Regions from separate parts of the Thioalkalicoccus limnaeus genome, predicted to be linked through region 2. Evidence: predicted binding sites of a transcription regulator. Region 2 holds the regulator's gene; each other region holds the start of a gene.
What was found. The regulator sigma-54, encoded in region 2, starts transcription at its own class of promoters, with help from an activator protein. The targets are predictions, from matches to a motif close to TGGCANGNTNCNTGCTT.

Region 1 (3,071 bases), on a different contig from region 2:
TGATGCTCGAACGCTCGCGCGTGGCCGAGGATCTGCTGAATACCATGGCCATGCTGTTCGGGCCGCTGCGCGGAGGGCTCGGGATCTCGGTGATCCTCGTGGGCGCCCTGTTGGCGGCGAGCACCGGCATCGTCGGCGCGACCGTGGTCACGATGGGGCTCCTGTCGTTGCCCCTGATGCTGCGTCGCAACTACAACCCATCGATCGCGGCCGGCACCATTTGCGCCTCGGGCACCCTCGGTCAGATCATCCCGCCGTCGATCGTGTTGGTTCTGCTCGGCGACATCCTGTCGTCATCCTATCAGCAGGCCCAGCTGGACATGGGCATCTTCGCGCCGGACACGGTCTCGGTCGGTGACCTGTTCGTCGGCGCCCTGCTGCCCGGCCTGCTGCTCGTCGCACTCTATGTGGTCTTCGTGCTCGCCCTGGCCTGGATCAAGCCCGACGCGCTGCCGGCCATTCCCGGTAGCGAACGGCCGATCGGCGGCTTCGCGCTGATGCGGCGCGTCGTCGGCGCCCTGATGCCGCCGTTGCTCCTGATGATCGCGGTATTGGGCTCGATCATCGCCGGCTGGGCCACGCCGACCGAGGCCGCCTCGGTCGGCGCGGTCGGCGCCTTGCTGCTCGCTGCGCTCCGCGGCCGATTGACCTGGCCCATTCTGAGCGGCGTCGTCAGACAAACGACGATCGTCTCGGCGATGGTCTTCTTCATCTTCATCGGCGCAGCGCTCTTCTCGCTGGTATTCCGCGGGTACGACGGCGATGAGATGGTCGCCGGGTTCCTGACGGGGCTGCCCGGGGGCACGGCCGGAGCCATTGCGCTCGTGATGCTGGTGATGTTTCTGCTCGGCTTCATCCTCGATTTCATCGAGATCACCTTTGTCGTGGTCCCGATCGTCGCACCGGTTTTGCTCATGATGGGCGTCGATCCGGTCTGGCTCGGGGTCATGATCGCGATCAACCTCCAGACCTCGTTCCTGACCCCGCCATTCGGATTCGCGTTGTTCTATCTGCGCGGCGTCGCGCCGCGGCTGTTGACCACGATGCAGATCTATCGGGGCGCCGTTCCCTTCGTCGGTATCCAGCTGCTGGTCTTGCTGTTGCTGGCCCTGTGGCCCGCCTTGGCGACCTGGTTGCCGAGTCTCCTGTAGGCGCACGGTCCCGGACCGCGGGCGGAGATACCCATGCCAAGGACTGACATGGTCGACCCACGAGCCGGATGGGCAAAGATCCAGGCGGGGTGAGTGGTGGGATGCACTGCCCCGCCCTGCCGGCGGTGCTCGACTCGTTGGCGATCGGCCCGGCCCGCGGATCCGACGCCCACTTAATGGCGCGGATATTGCTTTGAATTCTCGCAAGCCACCACCTGCACGAGGCCGCTCGCGATGTCCGACCATGACCTGAAGCCTTTGATCGAAGCCCTTAGCCAGGGGGAACTGGTGCCCTATCTCGGCCCAGGAGCCTTGTCGGGTGTCGTTGACGTCAACACCGCCGAACCCATCCCGGCCGACAGCGACAGCCTGATCCTGGCGATGAACAATGGCCGGCCCATGGCGCCACGGCTGATGTGGGAGTTCTCGCGGGCCGCGATGAACGTCGAACTGAAACGTGGCCGGGGTGCGGTCGTGCGTTTTCTGACCCACACCTACGCAGGGCGCACCTGGACCCCGGCCCCGCTGCATGCCTGGTTGGCTCGTATGCGGGTACCCTATATCATCGACATCAATCGCGACACCCAGCTTCAGGCGGCCTACTCGGATCGCTGTCATCTTTTGGTGCGTGGCGTGGCGCGACTGGGGGGCGGTCCGGAGCGGTTCCGTCTGCATTGGTGGGACGGTGCGCGTTATCAGGAAACGAACCAAGAAGCCGTGGCCGCCGAGTGGCCGATCCTGCTCAAGCCGATGGGCAGTCCCTGGCCAGATCCGTGCTATGTCGCTTCGGATGCGGACTATGTCGATTACATCACCGAGTTGATGGGCGGTTTCGCGATTCCGAGGCGGATCAAGAGTTACCGGCAAGGCCGCCGTTACCTGCTTCTGGGTCTGCGCCTGACTCGCGACACCGAGCGGATGGTGCTAGCGGATCTGATTCACGATGCCGGGCACCCGGCCGGCTGGGCCTTGATCCGCGAACCGACCGACAAGGAACGCCGCTTCTGCGAGCGTCACGGCTTGGAAATCGTGGCTGCCGATATCCCGGACTTGCTCGCGGCAGCGGACCTCGACTCGCAGCCATATCGACCGGAAGCGTCCACGGGATGCTGACCGGGATGCCGGCCCCGCGCGCCGCAGTAGACTGGCTTGGTCCGCCAACGCGCCGAGGCCGTTACCTTCAGCAAAGGGGATTGATCATGATCAGACGCGCACGCCTTTGCCTGACGCTCGCCATCGCGGCGGCGCTCGGCTGCGGTGGCTCCGCCTCCGCCGATACGATCCACAGTCAGCTCGATGCCGCCCGCTCGGCTTATGACGCCGGGGACCTGCGCGGGACCGTCCAGACCCTCGAGTTCGCGATCGCCAAGATCCAGGAGCAGATCACGGCCCGTCTCTGGACGCTGTTGCCCGACCCATTGCCGGGATGGCAGGCCGACGAACCGGCATCGCAAAGCCTCGGCATTCTGAATGCGCTGACGGGGACCAACCTGAGTCGCCGCTATTACGATGAAGAAGGGGCCGAGATCGAGATCAGCATCGTGGCCGATTCGCCGCTGATCGGCATGATGGGCATGATGTTCGCCAATCCGATGCTGCTGCAAGCCACCCCCGTCACCAGCAGTTTCCTGGCCCAAGGCTACCGCGGAATCCTCGAGCACGAGAAGGGTAGTCAGGATTGGGACATGAAACTGATGCTCGGCGGACGAGTCCTCGTCGAGCTGCGAGGAAGCGGTCTCAAGGACAAGGCGCCGATTCAGGCGTTCCTAGAGGCCATGGACCTGAAGGCAATCGAAAAGACGATGACCGAGTGAGCGACCTCCGCAGCGCCTCGGGAGATGCTGATCGATCGGCCGTCCTGGCCAGAGGTCAGCGCGGGCACCTGCCCCGCACGGGACACGCGGAATGGTTAAGGGCTTC
Region 2 (3,071 bases):
TCGCGTCGGTCGCGACGATCGCACCGAGTCGCATGAGACCAATCACTCGGGACGAAGTGGCGCCCGGTCCGGGGCGTTTGGTCTGCCTATCGCTCGGACCGGGGTGCTTCCTACTCGTCGGTCGGTGGGGCTTCGTCTAATCCTTTGAGGCTGTTGCCGCCGCGGTGATTGTTCTTCTTCTCCTTGTGGCGAATGACCTGGCGATCGAGCTTGTCGATCAACCCGTCGATCGCGGCATACATGTCTTCATGGACCGACTCCGCGAACAGGTTGGCCCCATTGACGTAGATCGTGGCCTCCGCGCGTTGGCGGAGCTTCTCGACGCTGAGGATGACGTGCATGTTGATGACGTGGTCGAAATGCCGCCCGAGACGCTCGAACTTGTTCTCGACATAGCCCCGGAGTGCCTCGGTGATGTCGACATGGTGCCCCGTCAGGTTGATCTGCATGATGTACTCCTAGTGTTCTGAACGCCTCTCAAGTGAGACGTTTACGTTCGTTCGAAGGTGGTATGCCCAAGGCCTCGCGGTACTTTGCCACGGTGCGTCTGGCCACATTGATGCCCTGATCCCCAAGCACGGTCGCGATCCGGCTGTCGCTGAGGGGCTTGCTGGCCGGCTCACCGGCGACCAGCTTGCGGATCAGGGCGCGGATCGCGGTCGACGAACATTCGCCTCCCGAAGCCGTGCCCACATGGCTGGAAAAGAAGAACTTCAATTCGAAGGTGCCTCGTGGAGTATGCATGTACTTCTGGGTCGTCACGCGCGAAATCGTCGACTCGTGCAGATCGAGGGTCTCAGCGATGTCGCGCAGGACCATGGGCTTCATCGCCTCCTCTCCGTGTTCCAGAAAATCCCTTTGCAACTCCACGATCTTGGCGGCAACGCGCAGCACCGTCTCATTGCGGCTCGCCAGGCTCTTGATGAACCAGCGTGCCTCTTGGAGGTGGCTCTTCAAGCACAGGTTGTCGGCACTTTGATCGGCACGGCGGATCAGCTTCGCATAGTCCGCATTAACCCTGAGCCGCGGCGTGATGTCCGGGTTCAGCTCGACCAACCAGGCGCCGTCGCGTTTGCGCACCAAGACGTCGGGTATAACGTACTCTGTTTGGATTTCCGCGATCAAGGCCCCGGGGCGGGGTTGCAGAGCACGAATCATCGTGATGGCCTGTGCCAGTTCGTCGGCGTCGAGGCCAAGTGCGGTGCGGATCCCGGCGAGATCGCGTCGCGACAGCGTGGCGAAGTGGTCGCGGCAGATGGCGAGCGCGACATCGCGCACGGGATCCCCTTGCGGATGTTGTCGCAATTGCAGAAGGAGGCATTCGCGCAGGTCGCGCGCGGCCACGCCTGGAGGGTCGAATGACTGGACGCGATGGATCACGGCCTCGATCTCATCCAACCCGAGGTCGGGGTCACCGAGGGTCGCCTTCAGCTCCGCGGTATCGGTCGTCAAGTACCCGTCGTCATTGATCGCATCGATGACGGCGGTCGCGATCGCCTGCTCGAGCGGGTCGAGGCGGGACAGGTTCAGTTGCCACATCAGGTGGTCGTGCAGGCTTTGCGGGCGACTGCGCTGTGCGAGCCAATCCGGCCCCTCTTCGTCGCGGGTCGCGCCGGGCAGGTAGCTGGTGTCGTAAAGGTCGCTCCACTCGGTGTCGACCGGTAAGTCCTCAGGGATGTCGGTGCGTTGCCCATCGACCTCGCGGTCGAGATCCCGCGGCGGGGTTTCGAGAAGGGCATCACGCTCTTCCGCCGGGCGTTCGCCTGCTTGTTCCTCGGCGCCATGGGAACCCTCGGTCTCGTCGCCCTCCTCGATCATCAGGTTCGATTCCAGGACCTCCTGGATCTCGCGCTGCAGATCCAACGTCGACAACTGCAGCAACTTGATCGCATGCTGCAGCTGCGGGGTCATGGCCAGATGCTGGCCGAGACGAAGTTGGATCGACTGCTTCATTGCTCGGATTGCCGTAACATGGTTCGCAATTCAATGCGATCTGGATCATTCTAGCCGATGCAACCCTGATCGTAGCATGACTCGAGGTGCCGGCCCCGGCTCGTGTCGAGTGCCCCGGGGTCATAGCGTGAAGTGCTCGCCGAGGTAGACGGCCCGGACCTCGGCGTTTTCGAGCAAGGCCTGGGGTGTCCCTTCGGCGATGACCCGGCCGTCGTTGATGATGTAAGCGCGGTCGCAGATGTCGAGCGTCTCACGCACGTTATGGTCCGTGATCAGGATGCCGATGCCGCGCTCGCGCAGATGGGTCACGATCTGCTTGATGTCGCCGACTGCGATCGGGTCGACCCCCGCGAAGGGTTCGTCGAGTAACATGACCCGTGGCTCGACGGCCAGCGCACGCGCGATCTCGAGGCGGCGGCGTTCGCCGCCGGACAGGCTCAGGGCCAGCGATCCAGCGACATGGGCGATGCCGAGTTCCTCGAGCAAGGCTGTCCCGAGGGTGCGCCGTCCGGCGCGGTCGAGCTCGCGGCGTGTCTCGAGGATCGCCAACAGGTTCTCCTCGACGCTCAGTTTGCGAAAGACCGAGGGTTCCTGCGCGAGGTAACTCAAGCCGCAGCGGGCGCGGGCGTGCATCGGCAGCCGCGTCAGATCCCGCCCGTCGAGCGTGATCCGGCCCGTATTGGCCGCAATCAGGCCGACGATCAGGTAGAAACAGGTGGTCTTGCCCGCGCCATTCGGCCCCAGGAGGCCCACGACTTCGCTGTCGTTGACATCGAGATCGACGCCTCGGAGTACCGGGCGATGGCGATAGTGCTTGGTGAGATTCGTTGCCCGCAGTGTCGTCATGGTGTGGGGGTGATCTCGATGCGAACGCGCTCCGTCCCGTTCGCGCTGGTCCCGGCCTTGATCTGGGAGGTTGCTCGATTGAACAGGATCCGATCACTGCTGAAGCGATCCTGACCCTGGTAGAGGACGGCTCGGTCGATCAAACTGATCTCGTCCCGGGTGACGTCATAGGTCATTTGTCGCGCCTCGGCCCGCTGCTCCGGGGCGTCGCCTTCGGCGCGTTGGACGAGGATCGCCGGGTCCCCCCAAGCGGTGATCCGTTCCGGCCGGCG
Region 3 (3,071 bases), on a different contig from region 2:
GGCCCCGGCCGAGCGGTTTCGGCTGTCGATAGGGCTCTCAGGACCCGGATGGGGTCGGTGGGGCGAGTCGGCTATCGAGGTCATGGTGACCGACCTTCGGATGACAGGTCACGCACGCCATGGCCTCGGGGTCGGCGAAATAGAGGCTATGGATCGGGTAATGCGGATTGGTATCGCGATCGAGCTCGGCGTGGCACATCAGGCAACCGGAATCGAAGACGAATCGAGCACGGTCTTCGCGCTTGGCTTGCCAGTCGATCTTGTTCAGGCCGATGCTGTAGGTCACTTGTCCCCAGCCCGAGTGCAGGCTCGTCGCGACCTTGCCGATCAGATGATTCCGCGCCGAGTCGTGCGGCACATGGCAGTCGGTGCAGCGCGCGGCGAGCCCTTGATCGTTGTTGCCGCCATGGACATCCTCGCGATAGGCCGCGACCAACGGGGCCATGACGTGGCACGAACCACAGAAGGGCTCGCCGGAGGTCGCGTCCAACGCGGATTGGGTCACGACCCAGGAGGCCGCCATCAGCAGCGGAATCGCCGCCAGGACGACTAACACGAGAAACAGGATCATCCATCTACGCATTGAATCAAGCCTCCAGGATCACCGTCTTCGGCGCGTCGCGCGCCGGCGTTACAGGGTGCTGATGCCAACCTCGTAGACGCCCCCGATGACGACGAACTCGTCTTCGCCCTTCAGAAGCCCAGGCAGCAGCCGGTTGAAGAAAAAGACCTTCGGCAACGGGATCTGCGCCTCGAGAATGTAGTCGCCGAACTCATCGGCCCGTTCCCGATCGCTGGTGAACGAATTGAGATTGTTCAGCAGGACGCGATAGCGCCCTCCGGGGCCGCGTCCGAGAATCTCGTGCTCGTCGATCCGGTTGATGCCGCGGAACAGGGTCAAGTGCTTGCGCGGTGGGTCGAGACGGAAAAGCTCATATTGGCAATAAGTGTAGAGCAGATCCAACTGGGCCTCGAGCGCATTGGTCGCATAGAGACCCCTGGCCCCGGCCGCGAGATAACGCTGGTAGGCGTCGCTGCCGGGTTTGTGCAGACAGCCATTGTGATGGCGCGCGAGCAGCCCGAAGCGGGTCTCGACCCAATGCTTGAGCACCGCGCCTTCGCGTCCATCCGAGTCGAACGACCAGCCGCGGACCTGCCGCAGGTAATTCGCATTCGCACGTTTCTTCTTCCGACCGGGGGTCAAACCGGCCTCCTCGAGCGCCTCGAGACAGAAATGCACCGTCATGTAATGGCCGAAGCGCTCGGCGCGTTCGCGGTGATCGGTCGCCTCGGCCAATTGGTCGAACAGCTTGGCGTGGAAAGCGCGCACGCCATCGATCTCGAGCGGCACCGGATGGGCCTGATAGGTCAAGCTGCCGAGGATGACCGGGGGCAGGTTGCAGCGGTTCAGCGGGAGCCGGGCCGAGGCCGGCAGCGAAGGCGCGAGGATCTCGGGGACGGGTTGCCGGGGCGGTGGGCTGGTCATCGAGCGTGGCGATGATGGCTGTGTGTATCGAAACCACCATCATGCCCCAATGGCGAACCGATCGGAACCCCGTCTGCGGCGGGGCCGGTGATGGACGCTCGGCCGCGATCAGGTGCCGTCGATCGGCAACGCGTCGTTCGCTGTCATCCAGCCCCGGCTGACCGGGCCTGGGTCTGTCGCGGTCCGGACAGCCGACAGGGCATTGTCGGCTTTGCGACCAGTGCCGATCCAGCTGGATCTTCGCGCCGAAGCCCTTGATGCAGCAGCCTTCAAGGACCCCACTGCCCTCGTCGGCACGATCCGAGGCCAACCAGCCTGGCTGCCGCGATGGCCGACCCGATCGAGCTCGCCTGGATCCCTTCATGGTCTTGCAATGCGTTGATTAAAAATCTTTTTTTATCGCTTTTTTCGGTTTTGGAGGCTCGCCACGCGAGCCCCGCCTAAATCATGGCATGTGGCTTGCTTAAGCTGGTTGAGGCAATTTGGTCCACCGCTGTTTCAGCGAACACGAAGGAGATATCCCATGGCACTGCGTCAATGCGCCATTTATGGCAAAGGCGGAATCGGCAAGTCGACGACCACGCAAAACCTGGTCGCGGGGCTCGCCGAGGCCGGTAAGAAGGTCATGATCGTCGGCTGCGATCCGAAGGCCGATTCGACCCGTCTGATCCTGCACTCGAAGGCCCAGAACTCGGTCATGGAGCTCGCGGCCGAGGCCGGCAGCGTCGAGGATCTCGAGCTCGAGGACGTGCTGTCGGTCGGCTACGCCGGCATCAAGTGCGTCGAGTCCGGCGGTCCGGAACCGGGCGTCGGCTGTGCCGGACGCGGTGTCATCACCGCGATCAACTTCCTCGAAGAGGAAGGGGCCTACGAGGCCGATCTCGACTTCGTCTTCTACGACGTGCTCGGTGACGTCGTCTGCGGCGGCTTCGCGATGCCGATCCGCGAGAACAAGGCGCAAGAGATCTACATCGTCGTCTCCGGTGAGATGATGGCCATGTACGCGGCGAACAACATCTCCAAGGGTATCGTCAAGTATGCGAACTCGGGCGGCGTGCGCCTGGCCGGACTGATCTGCAACAGCCGCAACACCGACCGCGAGGACGAGCTGATCGAGGCCCTGGCCGCGCGACTTGGAACCCAGATGATCCATTTCGTGCCGCGCGACAACGTCGTTCAGCACGCCGAGATCCGCCGGATGACGGTCATCGAGTACGACCCCAAGTGTGCCCAGGCCGACCAGTACCGCGCGCTGGCCAACAAGATCATCGAGAACAAGAAGTTCGTGATCCCGACACCCTGCACGATGGACGAGCTCGAGGAGCTGTTGACCGAGTTCGGCATCATCACGCCCGAGGACGAGAGCATCGTCGGCAAGAGTGCCGCCGCGGCCTAGCCAGGCTTCGGACGATCCTGGAACAGCGTCGTATGTCGCCCCGGCCGAACGCGGTCAGGGGTGGAATGGGTGTTCAACGTGCGACCGTCGGCGAATGGGCCGCGGCGCCGGAATGAGGTAACGCCATCATGGCAGCATTGAGTCGCGAAGAGGCCCAGGCCCTGATCGAAGAGGTCCTCGAGGTCTATC
Region 4 (3,071 bases), on a different contig from region 2:
TCGATCAGATGCCCGCCGCGGGTCGCAACGGCCATACGCAGCGGCCGGACGCTCGGCGGCGGTGTCGGGGGTGTGGGCCGCGCCAGCGTCGCGAGTGCGACCCGGATCTCACCGACCGGCGCCTTCGCCGCCGCGCGGCGTGCCTCGATCTCGGCCCGCGCCTGGCGACGGCGCTCCATCGCCGCGACCGGATCGATCTCCATCGCCTCGATCCGCTCTAGCGTGAACTCCTGATGCCGATCCTCGCCGAGCAGGCCCACCGCGTCGGCCCGGCACTGACGGCAGTGGCGCATCATGTTCATGTCGCCGGCGCAGGCGTCCTGGAGCGCGCGAAGCTCCTCGGCCGTCGGGCCGCGTTGGCCCATCAGGCCATAGAAGGTGCCGTGTTCGGGCTCGGCGATCAAAGGCATCACATTGTGCAGGAAGGCCCCCTTGGCCTTGACCAGACGACTGACCTCTTTCAGATGGTCGTCGTTGACGCCGGGGATCATGACCGAGTTGACCTTGACCAGGACGCCGCGGGCGATCAGCTGTTCGAGGCCGCGCTGTTGCTGTTCGATCAGGATCTCGGCCGCGCGCCGGCCCGTGACGCGCCGGTGTTGCCAGAAGATCCAGGGGTAGATCCGGGCGCCGATGTCCGGATCGATGCAGTTGATCGTGATCGTGACATGGTCGATGTTGTGGGCGCAGATCGCATCGACCAGGCCGGGCAAGGCGAGCCCGTTCGTCGACAGACAGAGCTTGATGTCCGGGGCCTGCTCGGACAGTGCGCGGAAGGTCGCGAGCGTGCGCTCCGGGTTCGCGAGCGGGTCGCCCGGCCCGGCGATACCGAGCACTGTCAGCTGCGGGATGTGGGCGCCGACGGCCAGGACCTTTCGGACCGCCTGCTCAGGCGTCAGGAGTTCCGACACGACGCCCGGTCGCGACTCGTTCGAGCAATCGTACTTGCGGTTGCAGTAATGGCACTGGATGTTGCACGCTGGGGCCACGGCCACGTGCATCCGGGCGTAATGCTGATGAGCCTCCTCGGAGAAACAGGGATGGTCGCGGACCTTGTCGCGAATCGCCGGCGGCAGGTGCGCCAGTTGATCCGCTGCCCCGCCACAGCTGCTCGCGGCACATCCCGCTCTGCCGCTACCCTTCCCCATGCTGGAAACGCCCATCGCCCGGCCTCCACATCAAGCGGGGCCAGGCCCCGCGCACCGAAAATGACTGATGCGATCAAAGCAATCGGCATGCCATCGTTTTTCGGTGCCGCCGTAACCAGCGATATCAAGGCGTTGGAATCGCTGCGCCGGCTGGTCTGTCGGCATTGCTACAGGGGATGCGCGGCCTCATTGTCGGCATCGACACAGGGGCACGAGACCCCGAAGAGCTGTGCCGCGAGCCCCTGACCAGTTCGTGGTCGATCTGGGGCGAGTTGCCGGTTGAGCAAAGGGTTACCGGCGTCGCGCACAGGCTTGTCCACAGGCTTTCGACACCCGCTGGGGATGATTCGCGGTCGACGCAGTGTTCCGCGACGGGTCGTCAGGCAGGCGGGGTTCGATGCCGCCCTCGGGATCCGTGCGGTGATAGTGACCCCGCGTCGGGCGTCGGTTATCCTTCAAGGCTCGGAGCGAGCGCAAAGGAGGTGCGCGACATGGATAGGAAATTCGCCTTGGTGGGGTTGGTCGCCGGGATCGCCCTGGTGGTGCAGGCGGCGCCGATTTACAAATGCGAAGACGCGCTCGGACACATCCTCTACCAGGATCGCCCGTGCCGGGCCGCGTCACATGACCGCGAAATCGACGATTCGACTTATTCTGTGACGGGGCGAGGCGGTCTGACGGAGCCGGAATGGGAGGCCTATCAGCGTCTGCGCGACGAACGGACGGCGCGTGTCCAGGCCCGAACCGATGCGGGTCGGGCGCAGCAGGATGCCGGGATCGGGTATCAGGATCAGCTCAGGTTGCGCGAGCTGCGGATGCGCCGCCGCGCGATCCATGAGGCCTTGGCCCGGGGGTCCCAACCGGTCGAGCAGCGCGGCCAGCTGCGTCGTGAACTCAGTGAGATCGACCGGCTCGAGGAGGCGATTCTGACGCGAGGTCGGTGAGGGCCAGATAACCCAGCGAAACTCGTGCCGCCGCCCACTTGGGGCACCGCCCGCTTATCGCCTGGCTTACGGTGAAAAGAGGCGGGAACCAGGCGCCAGTACCCTGTAGGTCGGGTTAGGGGCGCCAACTCTGAATCCGAAGTATCCGGTATGGCGCTCGATGCGCGCCGTGACCCGACAACGCCGCGGTCACCCTGACTTCGTGGACTTGCCCTAGAGGTCGGTCGGGCGGTCCAGGTACCCGGTCATCTCCAGATAGCCGCGGCCGATCTCGCGTTCGGCGTCCTCGACGAAGACCGCCCCCTCCCAATAGACGACGCCGCTCGAACGGCGACCATCGAGTTCCTGATCGTCCATCAATGGGCGCACATGCCAGGTTTGGTCGTCGATCTCGATGGTCCAGGCGACCGGATAGCGGGCGCCGGTGCGCGGCGAGGTCCAGTGCCTTTGCGGTGTGAAGCGCACCTGATCCGGATCGAGGATCTGTTTGCGACCGTCGCCCGAACGCAATGTGCCTGCGGCCCACAACTCGTCTCCGTCGCGCGCCCGCATCTGAAAGGCCATCAGCGAGCCGCCATCGTGCAGGTTGATGCCGAGCCAATCCCAGCCCTGGGCCTCGTCGGGCAGGATCTCGCTCGACCATTCATGGTCGAGCCAGGCATGACCCGAGACTGGCCGCTCGCGGCCCCCGATCGAGAGCCGGCCGCTGACGGCCAGTTGCGGTCGGCTGTAGTAATAGCTGGCATTCTGCGGGTTCGGGGTCTTCTGGCTGAAGCCGGCGCGACCATTGAGGACCGGGGGGCCGGGCGGGTCCAGTATCAGATCGAAGGCGAACCCATCGGCGTCGATGCGCGTGTGATAGTGCTCATCTTCGAGGGCCAGCAGCCAATCGCCGATCCAGGCACGGGTCGCCCCCTGCGCGGCGCCGGCCAGCGGTTCGAGCGCACGTTCGACGCGCTCGGCGTGTATCAAGCGCCCG

Region 1: a site for sigma-54 is predicted at 1,329-1,345, ahead of ABC977_RS02760 (SIR2 family protein). Genes of this name have one in related genera too.
Region 3: a site for sigma-54 is predicted at 1,935-1,951, ahead of nifH (nitrogenase iron protein). Genes of this name have one in related genera too.
Region 4: a site for sigma-54 is predicted at 1,225-1,241, ahead of nifB (nitrogenase cofactor biosynthesis protein NifB). Genes of this name have one in related genera too.

The regions. Positions count from the first base shown of each region.
Region 1 covers NZ_JBDKXB010000002.1:254,308-257,378, reverse strand. The annotation lists gene ABC977_RS02765 (TRAP transporter large permease) at 1-1,151, shown strand, start outside; gene ABC977_RS02760 (SIR2 family protein) at 1,386-2,264, shown strand; gene ABC977_RS02755 (hypothetical protein) at 2,351-2,965, shown strand.
Region 2 covers NZ_JBDKXB010000012.1:6,670-9,740, forward strand. The annotation lists gene hpf (ribosome hibernation-promoting factor, HPF/YfiA family) at 111-449, opposite strand; gene ABC977_RS10325 (RNA polymerase factor sigma-54) at 478-1,953, opposite strand; gene lptB (LPS export ABC transporter ATP-binding protein) at 2,074-2,799, opposite strand; gene lptA (lipopolysaccharide transport periplasmic protein LptA) at 2,796-3,071, opposite strand, start outside.
Region 3 covers NZ_JBDKXB010000011.1:79,379-82,449, forward strand. The annotation lists gene ABC977_RS10140 (cytochrome c3 family protein) at 38-583, opposite strand; gene ABC977_RS10145 (NAD(+)--dinitrogen-reductase ADP-D-ribosyltransferase) at 632-1,486, opposite strand; gene nifH (nitrogenase iron protein) at 2,010-2,882, shown strand; gene nifD (nitrogenase molybdenum-iron protein alpha chain) at 3,011-3,071, shown strand, end outside.
Region 4 covers NZ_JBDKXB010000009.1:88,963-92,033, forward strand. The annotation lists gene nifB (nitrogenase cofactor biosynthesis protein NifB) at 1-1,163, opposite strand, end outside; gene ABC977_RS09125 (DUF4124 domain-containing protein) at 1,640-2,092, shown strand; gene ABC977_RS09130 (lipocalin-like domain-containing protein) at 2,306-3,071, opposite strand, start outside.